Linked DNA regions of Synechococcus elongatus PCC 11801. The main gene of each other region encodes a partner of the protein of the gene in region 2 in a complex. Links are inferred from orthologs where the notes say so. Each region holds a gene or a part of one and is shown on either strand. Other genes may lie near its edges. The genes, in order: pheS and pheT.

What was found.
Region 1: the proteins of pheT (region 2) and pheS are in contact, whole or in part, in a crystal structure (PDB 6P24), measured with the Escherichia coli proteins. The link is inferred for Synechococcus elongatus PCC 11801 from one-to-one orthologs.

Annotation. Positions count from the first base shown.
Region 1 is NZ_CP030139.2:1,234,819-1,245,027, forward strand. Bases 2,541-5,361 are described here. They hold pheS (phenylalanine--tRNA ligase subunit alpha), read left to right. Parts: upstream 2,541-3,360; coding sequence 3,361-4,362; downstream 4,363-5,361. Other genes in these bases: surE (5'/3'-nucleotidase SurE), read right to left, coding at 2,541-3,224; DOP62_RS05895 (calcium-binding protein), read right to left, coding at 4,564-5,361. Outside these bases: DOP62_RS05870 (YggS family pyridoxal phosphate-dependent enzyme), read right to left, coding at 29-697; transcriptional coactivator PipX, read right to left, coding at 722-991; crtL (lycopene beta cyclase), read right to left, coding at 1,138-2,373; more of surE, read right to left, coding at 2,448-2,540; more of DOP62_RS05895, read right to left, coding at 5,362-5,988; DOP62_RS05900 (hypothetical protein), read right to left, coding at 5,982-6,323; DOP62_RS05905 (DUF1853 family protein), read left to right, coding at 6,680-7,609; DOP62_RS05910 (diguanylate cyclase), read right to left, coding at 7,619-8,176; DOP62_RS05915 (CBS domain-containing protein), read right to left, coding at 8,195-9,613; DOP62_RS05920 (hypothetical protein), read right to left, coding at 9,849-10,209.
Region 2 is NZ_CP030139.2:466,116-476,540, forward strand. What follows is about bases 4,088-7,124. They hold pheT (phenylalanine--tRNA ligase subunit beta), read right to left. Parts: upstream 6,806-7,124; coding sequence 4,370-6,805; downstream 4,088-4,369. Other genes in these bases: dnaG (DNA primase), read right to left, coding at 4,088-4,227; DOP62_RS02245 (serine/threonine-protein kinase), read left to right, coding at 6,941-7,124. In the rest of the region: DOP62_RS02220 (TldD/PmbA family protein), read left to right, coding at 1-1,178; DOP62_RS02225 (metallothionein), read right to left, coding at 1,494-1,664; DOP62_RS02230 (ArsR/SmtB family transcription factor), read left to right, coding at 1,765-2,136; more of dnaG, read right to left, coding at 2,146-4,087; more of DOP62_RS02245, read left to right, coding at 7,125-8,503; DOP62_RS02250 (lysophospholipid acyltransferase family protein), read right to left, coding at 8,594-9,970; DOP62_RS02255 (2OG-Fe(II) oxygenase family protein), read left to right, coding at 10,110-10,425.

The DNA.
Region 1 (10,209 bases), 770 kb from region 2 along the record:
AATCTGGGAGCTGGATGATCAATTTCAACTACTGGGGCGATCGCGGACCAAAGAGCTGAGTCCCTACCCGAATCCAAGTTGCTCCTTCCGCGACTGCGAGGGGCCAATCATTCGACATTCCCATCGAAAGCTCAGTCAGTTTTAGCTGCGGCGCTTGCTGCTGTAACTCCGACGCCAAGGTGTGCGCTTGGGCAAACAAGGCTTGTGTCTCGGCAGGCGTCAAACCCAGGGGTGGAATGGCCATCAAGCCGCGGATCTGGATGTGCTGCAGTTGGCTGAGTTGACTGAAGTCTGCACGGAGGTCGACGGGGTCCCAACCGGCTTTATTCGGATCCGGCAACAGTTTGACCTGCAAGCAAATCTGGGGCGATCGCCCGAGTTCGCCGGCAATGCGATCGAGTCGCTCAGCCAAAGCCCAGCTATCCACAGAGTGAATCCAATCGAAGTGTTCGACCGCTTTGCGGACTTTATTGCTCTGGAGTGGCCCGATCAGATGCCAAGTCAAATCTGGCAGATCGGTTAGTTCTGCTTGTTTGGCGATCGCTTCTTGAACGCGATTTTCACCAAAGTGCCGTTGCCCCGCTGCATAGGCTTCCCGAATTGCGGTGGCGGGATGGTTTTTACTGACGGCGATGAGCTGGACTGAAGGCGGCAACTGCGATCGGAGACTGGCCAACCGCTCGGCAATTTGGGCCATGCCTGCCTCTGACTCCTTGGCTCGCTACAGAAAAGTTTGCTTAAAGACTTGCTGCAACTGATTGTATTCCTGCAGGCTGGCTTCGCGGCGCAGCTGACGCAGGCGATTGTCAACTAGCATGCGCGCTTCATTGCGTCCGATCGGCTCAAAGCGTGTGCCGCGAGCATCGAAGGCGACTAAGAAAAAGAGGCGCTGAGCATACAGAGTCGCAAAGAGTTCTTTGCTATCCCCAAAGCTGCAGATCTGATAGAGCAATCCGAAGGTGGGATGGTTGAGGTAGTTTTCGGAAGCCATTGCTTGGGGGAAACGATCCTCAAGTTGAAGCGAGACAACTGCTCACTGGGATTCTGTAACAATCACAGCAGCGCTTCAAAAACTTTACGGGATCTTGGCAAAGGCGGCCAGCGTTGCAGGGGCTAAATACAGCCCTTCATCAGCCTTTAGCGAGCTACGACCGCCTGCCAAAACAGTTGGAGTTCCCGTCCTTGCTGACCCATTAGCCCCCAGCGCACATCGTTCGGCGCTTGGGCAAACAAGCCGAGCATGGCTTGAATTAGCTCCGGTAGCGAGAGCGTGTTGGTCAAAAAGCCGTACCACTGCTCCTGCGGCAGACCAAAGAAGGTTTGGAAATGGTGGTTGAGTTGCGTTTCCGAGAAGCGCATCAACTTTTCGAGGCCAAATTGATAGATGTAGTGCTTGCGAATTTTTTCGGTTGGCCAAAGACCTCCCCAAGCCTGTGCTGCCAATTCTGCGGTTGTCAAACTGGGGCTCGCATTGAGTCCGGCCGCGATCGCATTTGCTAGGTCAGGAGCCCGCCGCAGTAACGCCCCGACCATATAGCCAGAAGCTGGATGCACCATGCTGGCCGCCCCACCAAAACCCACCACCGGCTGAGTCAGATCGGGTAGTGGCAAATTCATCGGAAATAGGCAATATTCCTCGTGTTGAATCGCCTGCACCGTCACGCCGCGAGCATTCAGTCGCTGATAGAGCCGCTGTTTGAGACGATCGTAGGGAATAGCTGGGCAAGCCGCTAATGATGTTTCTTCAACGAAGTAGATATCGTTACCGAGATCCATCGCGTAGAGGAAGGTTGGTGGCAGCTGGCGCTCCTCCGGTGAAAGGTGATCGCTGCGGTAGTCCATCAGCACAAACTGCCCGGGTTCAATCGGCGGCTGAGAGAACTGCCCAATGATCCCGTAGGCCGCTTGGTAGGCGATCGCGTCTGACTGAGGACGCTGGATTAAGGCCGCTTGGTGCCCGGTTGTGTCAACTACTAACCGTGCTTGCAGTTCCTGACCTACTTCTGTGGTGACGCAGGAATGGTGCGAGTCGTAGGCGATCGCGGCTGCTTTGCCGAGCTGCCATCGCATTTCGCCTTGCTCACACTGCTGCAACCAGTGCTGTTGCAATTTGGCGCGATCGAAGAGGCCGTAATCGTACTGGTGTCGAACTAAAGCATCACCAAAGTAGCTAACACAGTTCGACCAGCGATGCCCGAATAGGTGCCCTAACCCCAAGCTATCCAGCTCGGGTCCCCAGATACCGTAGGTATTTTCCCAAGGATGGAACGGATAAACGGGGGACAGTCCTTGGACTTTCAAGCCGCGCTGTGCCAGCTCCGCCGCGATCGCCAAGCCCGCTGGCCCCGACCCAATCACTAAGGCATCAAACACGCGATCGCTCTCCCAGCCTTTACTTGCACCGTGATCACCGATTGCGATCCTAGCCCTGCAGGACGCGATCGCCCCTAGCGATTGAGGTGATCGAGCTGGTTGAGGCTGGCGTAGTGTGTCAAGTCGTACTGCAGCGGCGTCACCGTCACATAGTTGCGGCGGATCGCATCGACGTCGCTCCAGTGGCTATCAGCCGGTTCCTGCGGCTCACTTTCTTCCACAACTTCGCCTGCGAGCCAGAAGTAGGGCTTACCGCGTGGATCAACCCGCTGATCGAATAGATCGACATAGCGGCGAATGCCTTGGCGCGTCAAACGAATGCCTGCGATCTCTTCCTTCGGTACGGGCGGAATGTTGACGCTCAGCAGCACTTTCGGTGAACTGGGGTGCGGCAAGCGCTCCAGTAACTCCACAGCAATTTCAGCAGCCGGTTCAAAATCACGTGCTGTGAAGCTCGCCAGGCTCAGAGCAATGCTGGGAATCCCTTCAATCACCCCTTCCATCGCTGCCGAGACAGTGCCCGAGTAAAGCACGTCGGTGCCCAGATTCGGACCGTGATTGATGCCGGAGAGAACAAATTCGGGGAGTTCCGGTAAAAGCGTACCGAGCGCTAGTTTGACGCAATCTGAAGGCGTCCCGGAGCAAGCCCAGACCTGCACAGCCGGATCAAAAAGTCCTTCAATCCGCTCAGCCCGAATCGGTTTGTGTAACGTCAGGCCGTGACCCGTGGCCGATCGCTCGCGATCGGGACAGACAACCGTGACCTCATGGCCTGCCTGCGCGAGGCGGTTGGCGAGGGTTTGGATGCCGAGGGCGAATACGCCATCGTCGTTGCTGATCAGAAGTCGCATACCGAATTGCTGGGCCTGCCCTGACTACCCTAGCCGGATTCTGCGCCCAAAACGGGTTGGGTGGCCGACACCGGCGCGATCGCACGACTGGTAATCTGGACTTTGATGGCTCCGCCGCCCTTTTTGCTTGAATCCTATGCTCAGTCAGCTCAGCGAGCTTGAGGCTCAACTCGAAGCTCTGCAAACCCGTGCCCTCGAGGCGATCGCTGCAGCGAGCGATCGTGAAGCCTTGGAGCAACTGCGCATCGCCTTTTTGGGTAAAAAAGGAGAACTTTCAGCCATCCTCGGCGCGATGGGCAAACTGGATGCCAGCGATCGCCCCCGCATTGGTGGCCTAGCCAACACTGTCAAAGCGCACATCACAACCGATTTGGATCAGCGGCGCGAAGCCCTCGGTAAAGCAGAACTGGAAGCACGACTGATTGCAGAAGCGATCGATGTGACCATGCCGGGGCACTACCGCCCGCAGGGTCGCATTCATCCGCTGCAAAGCACGATCGATCGCATTCTCGACATCCTGGTCGGCCTCGGCTATCAGGTGGCTGAAGGCCCAGAGATGGAGTCGGATTATTACAACTTCGAAGCCCTGAACATGCCCGCTGATCACCCAGCGCGGGACATGCAGGACACCTTCTACCTGACTGACGGCAACCTGTTGCGGACGCATACTTCTTCCGTGCAGATTCGCCACATGGAAGAGCAGGAGCCGCCAATTCGGGTCGTCGCTCCAGGCCGCGTCTATCGCCGCGATGCCGTTGATGCGACTCACTCGGCAGTCTTCCATCAGGTGGAATTGCTAGCTGTGGATGAGGGTTTGACATTCACGGACCTGAAGGGCACTGTCAAAACCCTAATTCAGGCATTGTTTGGCGATTTACCGATTCGCTTCCGCGCCAGCTTCTTCCCCTTCACCGAACCGTCAGCTGAAGTCGATGTGCTCTGGCAAGGCAAATGGCTAGAAGTCTTAGGCTGCGGCATGGTCGATCCCAATGTTCTCAAAGCCGTGGGCTGCGATCCGGAAACCTACAGCGGCTTTGCAGCCGGTTTTGGCGTGGAGCGCTTCGCGATGGTGCTGCACGGTATGGATGATATCCGCCGTCTCTACGCCAGTGATCTCCGCTTCCTCAAGCAGTTCTAATGCACACTAAAACCACAAGAGATTCGGAGGACTTCACTGGTTTTTGTGGAGCCCTTGTTATTGATTAGATTTTGCTGGACTTCTAATTACAACCGAAATCACTCAAGAGATTTAAGGGTCGATCGCATCAAACAAGCCAGACCCTCAATCATTAAGGTCTGGCTGACGAGTTGAAGGATGTGACTGAAGAAGCCGTGAAGACTAGCCTAGGAAAGTAATGTCACTGGCAGTTAAAGCAGCTCCTCCTTCAAGGACTGCAAAGACTCCGCCTTCGCCAAAGCCTGCAGCCGCACCATTCTGGTTAAAAAAGAGAGAGCCATTCCGTTGGTCATAGACAAACAGGTTGTTGCTCTCTAATGCTTGTGCTAAGACTGCATCACTGTTGACAGTTTGAAAGCTCAGCACCGTATTCGCTGCCAAATCAAAAGCGGCTCGAGAGATTTCAAGGCGATCGCCTGCCAAGCGGTTGAAATCGGTGATGCGATCGGCCTGATTCAGACCGAATTCAGGAGTTGTAAACCGAAAGCGATCGCTGCCATTGCCACCCGTCAAAATATCGCGACCTTGACGGCCATCTAGCAAATCATTGCTGGTGCTACCTGTCAGGACATCATTCCCAGCAGTACCGATCAAAGTCTGACCCGATTGAGTCGGTGCACCAGACAGATTGGGCGCTGATTGAGCACCACCGATCGCTTGACCCGGATCATTCAGAAAGCGAGAGTCGCCAGCAGGATTACTGCCCCCATCGCCAGGATTAATCACACCTGCGCCATTACTGTTACCAAAGGTGTCGAGGCCTTTGTTGCCGCCGCTGACATTCTCACCATTCAAGCCGGTGGGCTGACCAAATAGATTTTTGCCGAGTTGTGATTGAGAATTAACCGCGATCGCACCACCTTGAAATACCCCACCAATTCCACCATCATCGACTGGCATGGCATCTCCACTTCCACCTTGCCCGACAGGTTTTCCTAAATTCACTTGAGCGAGCTGATCCAGAATAGCTTCGCTAATAATATTGACGATTTTTCCCTGCATTTCTGGGTCTGGAATCTTGATAGCAGATCCTGTAGCAGTACCTTCAACTGGTGTTCCGTACGTCTCAGTTAGTCTTACAACAGCGTGAGCATAAGCACCATATCCTCCTAAAACTGCGCCTGCTGCAAGTAAAAGAGGTGCGGATACTCCAGCTAATGCAGCTACACCTGCTGCCGCTCCAAGGCCAGTAGCAGCAACCATTACATCGTTAGCAAAATCTTTGACGAACTGAGTTTCCTGAGGATCGTAATCTATTGCGATAAGACTAGCTTTATTAAAGTCTTCAAGTGTTTTAACTCCTGCACTAGCTGACGTACCTAGTAGCCCACTGACGCCATTGTTTTGAAAAACATCCATGGGATTGCTGCTAATGGGTGATTTTCCACCTGCTGTTGCTACTACTCCAAGAGCTGAGGAACCTCCTGAGGAAGTACCAATTGAACCTGCATAACTAGGATTTGCATCAGTAGATACTGATACAAATTTTGGTAAATTAGCAAAGCCTTGATTAAATTCAGGAGAATTGATAATCCTTGTCAAATTCTCTAAAGAGACACCTGTTTTGGTGGCAACTTCTTCTAGCACAGATTGCCAAATATTTGCACCTGTTTCTTTGCCAAAGAGTGCTTCAAAAAGCTCTCAACAGTGAATCCAGTGCCAAAAATAGTTCCATTGTTTTTCTGTCCACCGGGTGTGGTTTGAATGGCTCCCTCGATATCTTTGGTCGGTGCTTTGAAGTCAGGGATTGGGCCCGCAAATCCAGAAGGTGGGTTGAGCTTATTCGTATATTCTGGCGTAACTGCAATCTGAGCAGCAGCTTGTTCCTTAACAGACTCAGGAATGGCTTGGCTAACGGTCGTTTTTTGAGTGATTTGAAGGGAGTCGTTTAGGAGAGTCATGAGCTGTTCTTCTGAGAACACTTTCACTCTCCTCCGATCGCTGATTTGGAGCTTTGTAGCAGCTCACAAGCAACTGTGAGATTGATCACACGCAGCAGCTTTACTCTGGTTCAGCTCGTTTCCATATCCGATCGCCTGCAAATCAGGTCACAATTCAGCAGTACTGATCACCAGCGATCGCTTGCGTTGTCGTCTGCTTCTGGGTAATCAAACAACAGTCCTCTGTCTCACGCTGGGTTTGAGGTGATTGGAAACCATCCATGAGGATGACGCACTCTCACAATGAGGCAGTTCTCCTGCTTGCACCAAGCAGACAGAAGGTAGAGGGTGAAAGAGACTAAGGTCTCAACAGTGCCTGCATCGTTCTTGCTGTTCTGATGGCTGCTCAGTCTCTCACTTGGCCGCGTGAGTTGGCAGATGTGCTGTGGCTATTGCAAAGTCCAGCATTGATTCGCCGCGATCGCTATCCCTTGGTGGGGGATGCTCGACTACACCTTGCAGGACAACAGTTACAAGCCCAATGGCAAGACCAAGATCGCGATCGCCTTGCGGCCGAAGCCGCAGAGTGGGTGACGGCACAGCCCCGTACCTACAAGTTGGGGATCCGTGCGGAAGCATTGCTGGTCTGGGCACTCCGGCAGCTTCCACGCTTTCGACTGTTAGCCTCTCAGCTTCAACTCCGCGATGGCTCGACCTGCTTAGGAGAATTGGATTTCCTGATTGAGGATCGCGTTTTGCAACGCTACGAGCATTGGGAACTCGCACTCAAGTTTTTTGGCTGGAGCGGTGCTGCTTGGGTTGGCCCAGATAGCAAGGATCTGCTGACTCAAAAACTGCAGCGTATGCAAGGACGACAGTTGGCCCTGAGTCAAACAAACGCTTTTCAAGATTGGCTCGAGCAACAGGCTCCCGAAGCCAAGCGATCGCCTTGGCAACGCCGTCTTCTCTCTCGCGGATTTGCCTTTGTACCTTGGGGAAAAGCACTGCCTACCGATCAAGCAGAAGTTTCACGCCACGCACAACAAGGCTGGCTTCTCCATCGAGATCGCCTGCCCTCCGCTGCGGAGTTCCCGTCCATTCATCGTTGGGCGAGTTTGCCCCGTGATCTCTGGATGTCGCGCTACGTCCACGATCGCGATCGGGCAGGGATTGTGGCGGAAGCCCGTAGCTTGCTGGAACTTGCAGCGATCGCCCCCCAAGATACTGCCCAATTCGTGGTGGGTTGCAATGCTCAGGGTATAGAAATCAGTCGGGGCTTTTTGGTCCATCCAGACTGGCCACAAATGGCGAACCACCCCCCCACTTAAGCGATCGCTTCAAGAAGTTGCGAGAGACGGAATCTCTGCCAAACAGACGCGATCACGACCTGACTCCTTGGCACGATACAAAGCTTGATCAGCGGCAGCAACCAAGAGATCTGGTGACTGCTGAGGATCGGGAATCCAGGCAGTGGCTCCCAAACTTAGACTGACCCAAGGGCGAACTCGCGAGCCTTGATGGGGTATTTTCAATTGCTCAACGGCAGAACGCATGGCTTCCGCCAGATGCAAGACCCCTTGAGCGGGCGTATTGGGTAGAAGCGCAACAAATTCTTCTCCGCCATAGCGAGCAATCAAGTCTGCTGGACGCGCAACAACCTTCTGAAGTGCTGTCGCCACTGCCTTGAGGCAGTCATCGCCAGCTTGGTGGCCATAGGTATCGTTAAATTGCTTAAAAAAGTCTACGTCAATCAGGATTAAACCCAAGGCTTGTTGATCGCGGAGTGCACGGTTCCACTCTGTCACCAAGGACTGATCAAAACAGCGGCGATTCGCTAACCCGGTTAAACCATCCGACTGAGCAAGGCGCAAGAGCTGTTGATTGGCTGCTGCCAATTGAGCATAGAGATGGGCCTATTGAATGGCAATTCCCACTTGGGTTGCTAACTGCTTAAGCAGATCAATTTCTAGCTTTTCCCAACGGCGCGGCTCTGAATTTTGACCAACAATGAGGAGTCCCCAGAGGATATCTTGAGCAAAAATGGGGGCAACAAGGCTGGCGCGTAATTGTAAGCGTTTGAGAAGAAGCACATTGGGAATTTCGATTCCCTCGGCTTGTAAATCAGGAATCGAGTGAATGCGGTCGCGAGAGTAAAAAGTTGGATCAATGGCTTGCAAAATTCCTTCAAGGGCAGAATTACCTTGGATTGAGGCTTGATTAATATCCGTAGACTCTGCAGCGATCGCGCCAACCTGTTCCGGTTGAAATTGATAAATGAGAACCCGTTCAGCTTTTAGAAACTGCCGAACCTCCGAAACCGTCGTCGCTAGAATCTCATCGAGCTGCAGCGACTCACGAATTCGCTGAGCCGTGCGATTGACCAATCGTTCCCGATAGATTTGCTGTTGAAGCGCCGCTTTCGCCCGCTTACGTTCAAGGGCTTTACGCTCAAGCTTTTCATTGGCAGCATCAAGGGCTTCTGTTCGCTCACCAACCATCTGCTGCAAGGTTTCAATGGTCAGTGTTGCCTCAAAGGGATCAATCATTTGAATCAGGCTGGTCTGCGTGAGCAGGCCAATCATGATGCCCCGATCATCAACCACTAGCAAGCGCCGAATTTGTCGGCTACGCATGCGTTGATTAGCTTGCCAAAGCGTGTCATCAGCTTGGATGCAGACAGGCGGAGCTCCCATAAAATCGGCAGCGGTTGTCTGATGTAAATCAGCTCTCTGAACTTGTAGATGCAAGATATCGCGCTCGGTCACCAATCCAATAGGTTTTGGATAGCCTGACCGATCCTGTTCCGTGATCACAACACAACTAATTTGGCGATCGTTCATCAACTTCGCTAAAGCTAAAGCTGATTGATAGCGATCAGCACAGATCACCGACCGTACCATCACCTCCGACACGCGCCGAAGTCGCAACAAATCAATCGGTTTCAGCAGTCGTCGAATGCCCTCATAGGTCATCACACCAGCAACTTGACCTGTTGCTGTAACCACAGGTAGATGTCGAACGTTGTATTGCCGAAACAGATTCAGCGTGCTGATTACATCGTTCGTTCCCGCTTCGGAAATCGTGAGCACGGAAGAGGTTGCCACATCAGCAATACAGGTTGAGGCGAGCGCTCTTTTAGCAGCAGTGAGACGGACTACATCTCGCTCCGTAAAGATACCCACCAGTTTTTGGGGTGGTTCCACTAGCAGCACATATGTCGATCGCTGCTGCTCCATCAGAGCCAAAGCATCGGCAATGGGCAGAGTTGGCAAAACCGTGAGTGGTTGCCGATCGATGGCTTTTTCAATCGCGAACATCGAGACCGTTGCCATCTAATGATTCCTCAACCCAAATACCGTTTACTGGAGACTGAGATAGATCGATGAGTTACAAAAGCGATTTCTCTAATTTTCACTATTTTACTCGCGAATTATTTTTAATGATAAATTCACAGAAAATTTCGATGAGTTTTAATGAGAGTAGAAGCTGAGACTAAATAAAATTCATATCCAGGTCAGAATTGAATTCAAGCATCCACTCGGCAACTGCTAATGGTGCGGATAAAACCTACAAACGAGTTGTGTTTACGCTATCGGTGCGATCGCAGGGGACATCTTGGCGATCGCCCACTTTCACAAAGAAGGTGGGATGGTCAGGATCGCTGAGACTCCAAAACCATTTATTGTCACTGTAGCTAGGAGCCCCTTCGATATTGGTGCGCGGCAGCTGTAAATTCAGATCCCGCCAGCGCAAAACTACGAAAGCGCCGGGTAAGGTTCCTGCTAGCTGATTGTTCACCCGCGGATCATCGACCGGCCCGTTGTCATACAGCGCTACGAGAGGTGCATCGGCGCAAACATAGGTCACTTCTGTTCTGGCTGCTTGAGCCACTGACGGCAAGCCCAGCCCAGCGGCTAGGGCGATCGCG
Region 2 (10,425 bases):
CGGTTCGCGTCTGGAATGAGCAAGGACAAGTTGGAATCACGTCCACCAGCGAAAGCGATCTTCCAGGTTTGGAGTTGGCCTTGCAAACGGCTTTGGAAGCCAGCCAATTCGGCATTCGGGAACATGCGCCGGACTTTAGCCCCGAGGCGACAGCGCTCCTAGAACCGCTGGAAATTCCCAACTACGACATCGAAGCGGTTCCAGAATTGATCACGGCTTTGGCTGATGCAGAACAGCAGTTGCTTGCCAGCCATCCTGCGATCGCTGCCGTTCCCTACAACGGCTTGGCGCGGCGGCGCAGTGAGGGCTTCTATCTCAACAGTGCAGGGGCACTGCGCTCTGAGAAAGGGAGCTATGCCTCGCTCTACCTCTACAGCAAAACAGAGCAGGCCGATCGCAAACCTCGTAGTGCTGGGGCGTTTCGGATGGCACACCGCCTCGCGGATCTTGACTTCAGTGGTTGCGTCTCAGAGACGGCTGACAAGACCATCAGCCACCTCGACTACCGTCCGATCGCGTCTGGTAAATACCTGGTCTGTTTCTCGCCCGAAGCCTTCCTGCAACTGCTTGGAGCGTTTTCCAATCTGTTCAACGCCCAAAGCATACTCGATCGCCAGAGTCTCTCGACCCCTGAATCCTTGGGCACGGCGATCGCCTCACCACTGTTGAATCTCTACGACGATGCTCGCCATCCAGCCAATGTGGGTGCAACGGCTTTTGATGGCGAAGGCACACCCACTCGCCGCCTCCCGTTGATTGAAAGCGGTGTCCTCAAAAATTTCTTGCATAGTGCGGGAACAGCCAAACGGCTGGGAGCAAGTCCAACAGGTCACGCCAATCTCGGTGCCAAGGTGACGGTCAGTCCTCACTTCGGTGTGGTGGAAGCAGCAGAAGCGCGATCGGAGCTGAATTTAGAGACAGCAGAATCTGTGGTCTTGATCGACGATTTGCAGGCGCTGCACGCTGGGGTGCAAGCCCTACAGGGATCGTTCTCACTACCCTTCGATGGATGGCTGGTCAATCAAGGCGATCGCAGCAGCATTGAGTCGGCCACGGTTGCCGGCGATTTCCGCGAGCTGTTGCGCAACATCGTCCAAGTCGATGTGATCGCGCAGGTTACCCCCGGTGGGATTGCTCCTGCTGTCTGGGTTGAAGGGCTTTCGATCACGGGCGAATAAGCCATCTGGATCAGCGCGATCGCCCTTTGTAGCTCGATCTGATGAGCCTCAAGCCCAAGGCTACCACCAGCGAGTTTTACCGGTTGCGATCGCTGCTCCACCGATGTGTCTTACCCGAAATCTTGTTGCGGGGAGCTTGGGGGAGGCTAGTTCCCCAATGCGTGGGTTGGGGGTGCGCAATCACCCCCACGAACAGAAGCATCAGCTCTCTAGACCAGCTTCAACGGTTCTCACATCATTAAACTTTCCACCAAAAATTGCTGGCTCCGAGACCAAGAGCCAGCGTTTTTTTATTGAGATTACGCCGCCAGTCCGCTAGCCGTGGCAATTACAGCCTGTGTGGCCACAGCCCTTGCTACCGCCTGCGTGACCATCAGCACAGGCTTCGCTGCAGTAGTACTTGCCGTCACGAGCGATCGCCTTGCTGGGATCGACGTTACACAGACAGGGTTCACAAGCGCATTTGACGAGGGTGGCCGAGGTCATGATCGCAACTCCCTTGAATATCTGAATAGGTGTTCATGTGTTTACCCTAACATCTGAATCTTGATTCAGGTATGGTGGGTGGACAAACAGTTACAGGCTCATGACAAAACCAGCGCTGCAGGATGGAGATGCGGCAGTTTGCCAAGGAACGCATGCTGCGATCGCCTCGGAACTGCAAGCGGTTGCACCGGAGGTTGCCCAATCCCTTGCGGAATTTTTTGCAGTGCTCGCAGACCCCAATCGACTGCGGTTGCTATCGCTCTTGGCGCAGTCGGAGTTGTGCGTGGGAGATTTGGCACAGGCCATTGGCCTGTCTGAGTCGGCGGTGTCGCACCAATTGCGATCGCTGCGCAATCTGCGGCTGGTCAGCTATCGCAAACAAGGACGACACGTCTACTACCGCTTGCAGGATCACCACATTGTGGCGCTGTATCAAAACGCCCTCGATCACTTGCAGGAATGTCCGGAATAAGAGCAGTCCTTAGGCTGGGATGGGTTGCTGATCCGCTGAGTCGATCGCGGCTGGTTCAGTAGTGTTTGCTCGGAAAGCCTGGGGATTGAGGCAACGCTCCTCATCCAGTTGTTGTAGGTAGCGGCGCTCGTTGTAGTAGAGCTTTTGAAAGTGAAGCGCCTCTTGATTGAGCTGCTCGTGCAGTGCTGTAATCTCGGCCTCAGCGTCTGTTTCAGTGCTCACGCCTACTTGAAGCAGCCGCTCAATGCAATGTTCGAAGGTGTGAATGCTTTGGCGTGCCCAAGAGTCGAGCAGATGGCGGCAGCGTTTTTCGCAACGTAACCGCTCAACCAAGGCGACAGCACCTCGCAACAAGGGTAATGGGTGGGTGAGATCAGCGCGATCAGTTTCGCTCAGTTCCAAGAAACTCGCGAGGGGAACCCCCGTCAACTGATCGAGGCGATCGCGCAGAATTGGCACGAGATCAATGGCAGCTAAATCTTCTGGATCTCCTTCGCCCCGCTCTACTTGGTACATGGACTCCAAACCGAGATGGGCTTCTTCGATCTCAGCGATCGCCTGCCAGAGCAAGCGATGGGGCTGGAGGCTAAAACCTTGAATTTCGCGATCGTGCAGGGTTTGTCGCACGGTCAAACGGAGACGGGGACAGTGGAGGTAAACCTTGATAATTTGTGCTTCGGCCTGCTCGCGAATGCTGATGTCGCCGGGTTTCTCCCAGCGGCTCGCCTGCCCATGCCAGCGTTGTCCTCGGACCTGCGCCCGAAGATCTGAGGCCAATTGCAGTGCTGTACGAGCTTCGCCTTGGCTAAGGCGCTCGGCAACCTGGTGGACGTAGTGAGTCCGTAGGGGTGTGTTGGGCAGCTTGCCCAGCAGTTGCACAATCGCTTGAACCGCTGCCTGAAACTGGTCGGCCTGATCGAGATCGCGATCGCGCAGCAGTTGCTCGATCTGCCAGTCCAACCAAAGGGGCGATCGCGCCAGCAGTTCCCGATAGTCAGCCGCGCTATGCAGCTGGAGGTATTCATCAGCATCCTTACCGCCGGGCAGATTGAGGACGCGCAACTGTACCTGCCCTTGATAGGCCAGATCTTTGACTTCCCCGATCGCTCGTTCTGCCGCTTTTGCACCAGCGCGATCGGCGTCGAAGTTGAGCACGATCTGATTGGATTCGCTGTAGCGCGAGAGCAGCTTGACCTGCTGGCGACTGAGGGCTGTCCCGAGGGAAGCCACTGCGTGATCGATGCCCGCTGCATGCAGGGCGATCACATCGAAGTAGCCTTCAACGACGACAGCTTGATCCTGCTTGGCGATCGAGGCACGGGCTTTATCCAAGCCAAACAGCAGCTTGCCCTTCTCGAATAGGGTTGTCTCGGGCGAATTGAGATACTTCGGTTCTTCGCCGGTCAGCGTACGGCCGCCAAAACCAACAACCCGCCCTTGCAGGTCATGGATCGGAATCATCAGGCGATCGCGGAAGCGGTCGTAGTAGCCTTGGCTATTGCGCCGCGCCACTACCAAACCTGCTTCTTCAACCAAGTCGGCAGGGAAGCGCTTTTGCTCAATTAAATGGGTCGCCAGACTGGCCCACTGGGCTGGAGCATAGCCCAGCTGAAATTTCTGAATCGTGGACTCTTGTAGACGACGATTCTGCTTGAGATAGGTGAGCGCTGCTGAACCTTCTGGTCGGCGCAGGGCTTGTTCATAAAACTGGGTGGCGACGGCTAGAACTTCGTAGAGGCGTTCGCGGCGGCTGAGCTGGCGCTGCAGCTCTTGATGCTGATGAACTTCGAGGGTACGAACCGGGACTTGGTAGCGCTTCGCGAGGTCGAGGACAACTTCGCTAAAGGACTGCTTGCCTAGCTCCATCAGGAACTTGATCGGGTTGCCGCCCGCGCCACAGCTAAAGCAGTAGTAGAACTGCTTGGCCGGACTGACGGTGAAGCTCGGCGATTTATCGTCGTGAAACGGGCAGAGGCCAACAAAATCCTTGCCGCGCTTTTTGAGCACGACTTGCTCCGAGACGACATCGACGATGTCGGCCCGTTCTTTGACTGCTGCGATCGTTTCGGGATGAAGCCGAGGAGTATCCATGGCCGCCTTGGGCAACCTGCTCCTATTGTGAGGGAGACTTTTGATCCCCGCAGGGGGGTCGTAAAAATTGGCAAGGCGATCGCCAGCAAGCACTCTCCCTCGTCACTAGAGAGAGATTGACAGCGATCGCTTCAGGACTGTTCTAGCTGCGCAGGGTGACGCGGAAGCGCTCGACGAGGGACTGACGTACCTGATCGTGAACCGGCTCAACCTCTGCTTCGGTCAGAGTGCGATCGCCTGCCCGATAGGTGAGGCGGAAGGCCAAACTGCGCTGATTCTCGGGAACGTGCTCACCCCGATATTGGTCGAACAGCTCGACTTCACTGAGCAGTGCCCCGCCCTGACGGCGAATGATCCGCTCCAACTCCGCCACAGTCACGGACTGATCGACAAAGAATGCCAAGTCGCGATCGCTGGCTGGGAAGCTGCTGTAGGGCTGGAATCGTGGCACTTGGCGATCGGGCTGATCGAGGTGGTCGAGCCAGACATCTAGCTCAAGCTCAAAGGCGTAGACCTCTGCCGGTAGTCCCCGCTCTTCGCAAAGCGACGGATGGAGCTGACCAAAGCGCCCAAGGCGATCGCCCTGCAGCCAAAGCGAAGCAGTACGACCCGGATGGAAGCGATCGTCTTGGCGATCGGGCTGAAACTCGATCGTCAGTCCAAAGCGCCCAAAAATCTCTTCCAAGATGCCTTTGGCGGCATACCAGTCAATCGCTTGTTCTTTGCCACCGCGCTGCCAGCGGCCGCGGCTGGGATCACCTCCGAGAATACCGCCAATGCGATCGGCCTCGAAGAAGCCATCTTCTTCTCGCCAGAAAACCCGACCGATTTCAAAGCCCCAAAGCGGGCCGTTTCCTTGCTCCCAGTTGTATTGGAAGGCATCAATCAGGCCGCTGAGCAAATCGAGTCGCAGAGCGGCATATTCCGCCAGCAGTGGGTTGGCCAGATGAACTTGGCGATCGCTGCCGGGTTTGACCAAGGAGTAGTGCTGCAGCTCGGTCAGTCCTGCTCCGCGGCAGACCGCCCGAATCTGTCGCCGCAAATTCTCATCGACTGAGAGCGCGCCTTCGGTGTCGCCCAAGTTCGGCAGCGTTTCCCCGAAATTGTCGTAGCCATAGAGCCGTGCGACTTCCTCAATCAGGTCAATCTCACGCTCGAGATCACGCCGGCGATAGGGGGGGACGCGCACTTGCCAGACTGCATCATCAACCAAAGTCAAATGGCAGCCGATCGCAGTTAGTAACCGCTCAATATCGTCTGCACCAAGGTCTTTGAGTTCATCGTCTTCGGCTTGGATGGGACCTAACAGTTCATTGATGCGCTGGAGACGCAGGGTAATGCTGGGCTCGAGTTCAGCCTGGCGTTGGCTGGTCGCAACAGTCTGACTGACCACACGGCCGCCCGCAATTTCTAGCAGCAGATCGATCGCTCGTTGCGCTGCGATCGGCAGTTCGGTCACGTTGACGCCACGCTCATAACGAGCTGAAGCTTCGGTGCGCAAGCCTTGGCTGCGTGCTGAGCGTCGGACTGCAATCGGCTCAAACCATGCTGCTTCCAGCAAGATATCGGTGGTCTGATCACTGACTTCACTGTCAGCGCCGCCCATCACCCCAGCGAGTGCGACGGGGCGATTGCCCGCAGTAATTACCAACGCTGCTTCTGAGAGTGTCCGTTCCTGATCGTCGAGGGTCTTGAGCGTTTCACCGGCCTGCGCCGATCGCACCCCGATCGCAAGATTGGTACTGCCCGCGATCGCTTGCAGTTTCTGGCGATCGAAGGCATGGAGCGGCTGGCCGTACTCCAACAGGATGTAGTTGGTGATATCGACGACATTATTAATCGTCCGAATCCCTGCCAGTTGCAGCCGCTTCTGCAACCACTCGGGAGAAGGCGCGATCGTCACCCCTTCGATAATCGTGCCGCTGTAGTGGCTGCAGGCTTCGCTTTGCAGGGCGATCGCCAGACTCGGCGACTCAGAATATGTTTGCAGTTCCACCTCAGGCAGCGTCAGGGCGGCAGAAGTCAAAGCTCGTACTTCCCGCGCGATCCCGATCAAGCTCAGGGCATCGGCCCGATTCGCCGTCGAGGTCAAATCAAGGACAACATCATCCAGCCCTAGCAGCGGTCCTACGGGCTGCCCGGCTTTGAGATCTGCGTCCTCTGAGAAAATATGGATGCCTTCCGATTCTTTGGTCAATCCCAGCTCAGACAGTGAGCAGATCATGCCCTCGGATCGCACACCCCGCAGTTTGGTGGGTTTTAACTTGAGGTCAATACAGGGCAAGTAACTCCCCAAAGTGGCGACCGCAACCCAGATGTCTGCCCGGACGTTACTCGCGCCACAGACGATCGTGACTGGTTCTTCTTGACCAATCTCGACCTGACAAACGCTGAGGCGATCGGCATTGGGATGTTGCTCCCGCTGAAGGACGCGCCCAACAACCACACCTGCGGCCCAAGTGCGGCGATCTTCAATTTCTTCAACTTCAAAGCCCGCTAGGGTCAGTTTTTCCGCGAGCACCTCGGGCTCGAGGTCAACCTGGACCAGCTCGCGCAACCAGTTCAGGGATATCCGCATGCTAACCGCCTTCCTTGAGCGCCTCGTTTCGGCTCAATCATTCTATCGGCAAAGGGTGGAGGGCTTTGCGAAGCCGCGATCGCCGCTAAAGTGGAGGCAACTGAAGACGATCCGGATCTTCAAGACATACTGCCCATGGCTCTCTGTCTCAACCCAGCCTGCGAACAACCGGATAACGAAGACACGAACGATTCCTGTGCAAGCTGCGGATCGCCCCTGTTGTTGCGCGATCGCTATCGCGTGATCAAAGCCCTGGGGCAAGGGGGCTTTGGTGCCACTTATCTGGGGCAAGACCTTCAGTTGCCCGGCGAACCACTCTGCGTGATCAAGCAGCTACTCCCGCAAGTGCAAGATCCCGAGATGATGCTGATGGCTCGGGAGCTGTTTCGGCGCGAAGCCAAAACCTTGGGCCGGATTGGCAACCATCCCCAAGTCCCCACCCTGCTGGACTACTTCGAAACCCCGCAGGGCTTCTACCTCATTCAGGAATACATTCGCGGCAAAACCCTTGAGCAGGAGGTGCGCGAGCGAGGACTCTACAGCGAAGCTGCCGTCAAGCAGTTCCTCAGTGAACTTCTGCCGCTTTTGCAATATCTCCACAACCAAGAGGTGATTCACCGCGATATCAAACCCGCGAATTTGCTTCGGCGAGATATTGATGGGCGACTTGTCTTGATCGACTTTGGCGCAGTCAAAGACCAAGTCAGCCAAATCAAGGGAGGTAGTGGACTGACAGCACTGACCTCGTTCTCGGTGGGGACACGAGGCTATGCTCCGCCCGAACAGCTAGCGATGCGGCCGGTCTACAGCAGCGATATCTATTCGCTGGGGATCACTTGTCTGTTCCTGATGACCGGTAAAGGACCTCAGGAACTGGATTACAATCCCGTCAGCGGTGAATTGCTCTGGCGCCAAGCCGTGCAAATTAGCGATGCGTTTGCGACGGTGCTGGGCAAAATGCTGGCAGCCTCTGTGCGCTTCCGCTATCAGCGAGCAGAGCAGGTGATGACAGCACTGGATCTGCAGCCCTACCACGACAGCTTGATCCAAGGGCTGAGTGCCTTACCGCCCGGCACTGCGCCCATTAAACCCTCCTCGGGACGGACAGGATCTGGCTATCCCTCTCCCCAAGAGCGTCAGGCTGCGGCGATTCGAGCCCGTCGGCGCGATCGCGGGGGGCAGCGACCTGAGCAGCTTGCTGATCCACAACAGTTGCTCGCTTTGACAGGAAGCTCGAATCCTACAACTGGGGGGTTAGGTCGAGCCAGCCTCAATGCTCGGGATATCTTGGCAACCTACCAGCGCGGCCGGCGCGATTTTAGTCAGCAAGTCCTGAATCGCATTGACCTTAGCGAGTCTCAGTTGCCAGGCATTAACTTTCAAGGGTCGCAGCTCAAAGAGTCCATTTTTACAGCGACGCAGCTTGAACGAGCTGATTTTGGCCAGGCCAATCTACACCGCGCTAATCTCCGGCGAGCCAACCTCCATCAAGCCTATTTTGGGAATGCCGACCTCAGTTTTGCCAACCTGCAAAAAGCAGACTTGAGTGATGCAACTTTAAGCAATGCCAATCTGCGGGGTGCCAACCTCTGTGGTGCTAACCTACGCGGTGCTAAGTTGACCCCCGTGCAACTCAAGATGGCTAAAACGAACTGGTGGACGATCATGCCTGATGGTCGTCATGGTCGCCTGTTTTAAGACTTAGTTTCTCTTTGCAGCCCTAGCGAGTATTGACTGCCATCTTCTGGAGATTGTTTCAACTCCTAGCTGAAACAATCTCTCGGTCTATTACTTGATGGATTTTTCAAGTTGTGTTTGTAGATCAGCAGTCAACTGCTCGATCGCCGAACGTCGACTCTTTCGATAGTCCAGATAGCGATCGCTGACATTGATGGGCTGACCGATTTGTAGCTTGGCAATCCGTTGCCCCAGCTTTGAAATTGACTGGGGATTACGGCCCTGAATCCAGGCGATCGCGCGCGCAATGATGGTCAACACCTCTGCATAGCGATCAATGCTCGGTTTTTCGCGAACATAGGAGCCCGAAACGGCAGCAAACTGCTCTACCAGTCGCATATGCCCCATGCGAATACTGGCTTCCATAGCATTCCAGTCTGCGAGACCTCGTGCCACTGGAGAGAGCTGTTCAAGGTCATCACGGTAGATGCGATCCCAGCCCGCTTGCTCAATGCGGCGACAGCGATCGCTAATGGTGCCTTTAGCTGGCAAATTAAAGTGGGATTCCGCAACGGAAAGAGCCATTTCCCGGAGACGTTGTAGTCGAGTTGCAAAGTCTGGATAGGCAGTCTTCTCAACCACATTTTTAGCAGAGTCAACCGCTAGGCTCTGCCCATAAGCCTCACGATAGAAGGTTTCGAACATTGTCAACATCTCTAGTCCCAGTCTTGCTAACTGCGCATAGCGTTTCTCACCGGGATGATCAATGGCTGGAGATAGAGATTTGGGGAGTTTTAGTTGTTGTTCGAGGTCATTAAAAAGCCGATCAATAACCACCCAATTCTGACGATCAACAAAGGGGTACTGAAGACTGATAGGAATGATGAAAACGGCTTCAGATCGATTTGCTTCAGCCAAATCATCACAGCACCAAAAGGCGAGCTGGGCGATACCAGGCTCAAGAGGGCTGAGGATTTCACTGTGATTATTGGTTGCCCCTTCTGGCGCGATCGCCAGCGGAAAGTCACCATTGACGAGACAATCCCGCGCGGTTTTGAGGGCGAGGCGATCGAGCTTGCCGCGCTGAATGGGAATACCACCCAGTTTTGACAGCACCCAGCCCGTCAATTGACCAGCCCAAATGGGAATGCCGCGATCATAGAGAAATTGACTATGAACGGGCGATCGCAAGGGAATTTGGTTGCGGCGTGCCACCGTCGGCACCGTCTTCCAGAGTAAATGCGCCAAAACGAGAGGGTCTTGGGTGCTTGGATGCCGGAATGCCAAAATGAGCCGAGATTGTCGAGCTTGGAATTGGGCGAGGCGTTGCGCCAGTTCTTCGACGCCCGTTGTTTCGACGCGCTGGATGCCATGCGATCGCAGCAGCATTGGCAAGACTGTCTTGACCACAAGGTGCAGCCAAGGCTGATAGTCCGGCGGAATAAAGCGCAGTGCTGGCTGCGCCTGTTGCACGATGGCATGGGGCATGGGCAGTAGCGATCGCGCGATCGCCTGAAACGGCCAAGATCGCCCATATTGTGACCTGCAATTGCTGGAAGCTCATGTTGGCTTCGGCCAGTTGCGATCGGTGGAGTAGGGTACACAAGAACCGTTCTTTCATCACTCCATGCCCATCGATACTTGGTTTCCTCTGGCTGTCTCTCGCACTGTACTAATGCCAGATCCAGACTTGCTGGAGCGCATGATCGTGCAGATATTTCAGTGGCGTGGGGATCTGTGGGCTAATCCGAGTGGCGAAGCGGCTTGGACCGGCGACATGAACGGCGTCGCGTTGGTGCATGAACATCCTGATTTTGCGTGGCTGCGATCGCAGGTGGAAGTTCAAGCCCTACAGTTTTGCCAAGCCCTTGGCTTCCAAACGGAAGCCTTACAACTGTGGATTCAGCGGTCATGGCCAGTTGTTTCGGAACCCGGCCAGAGCA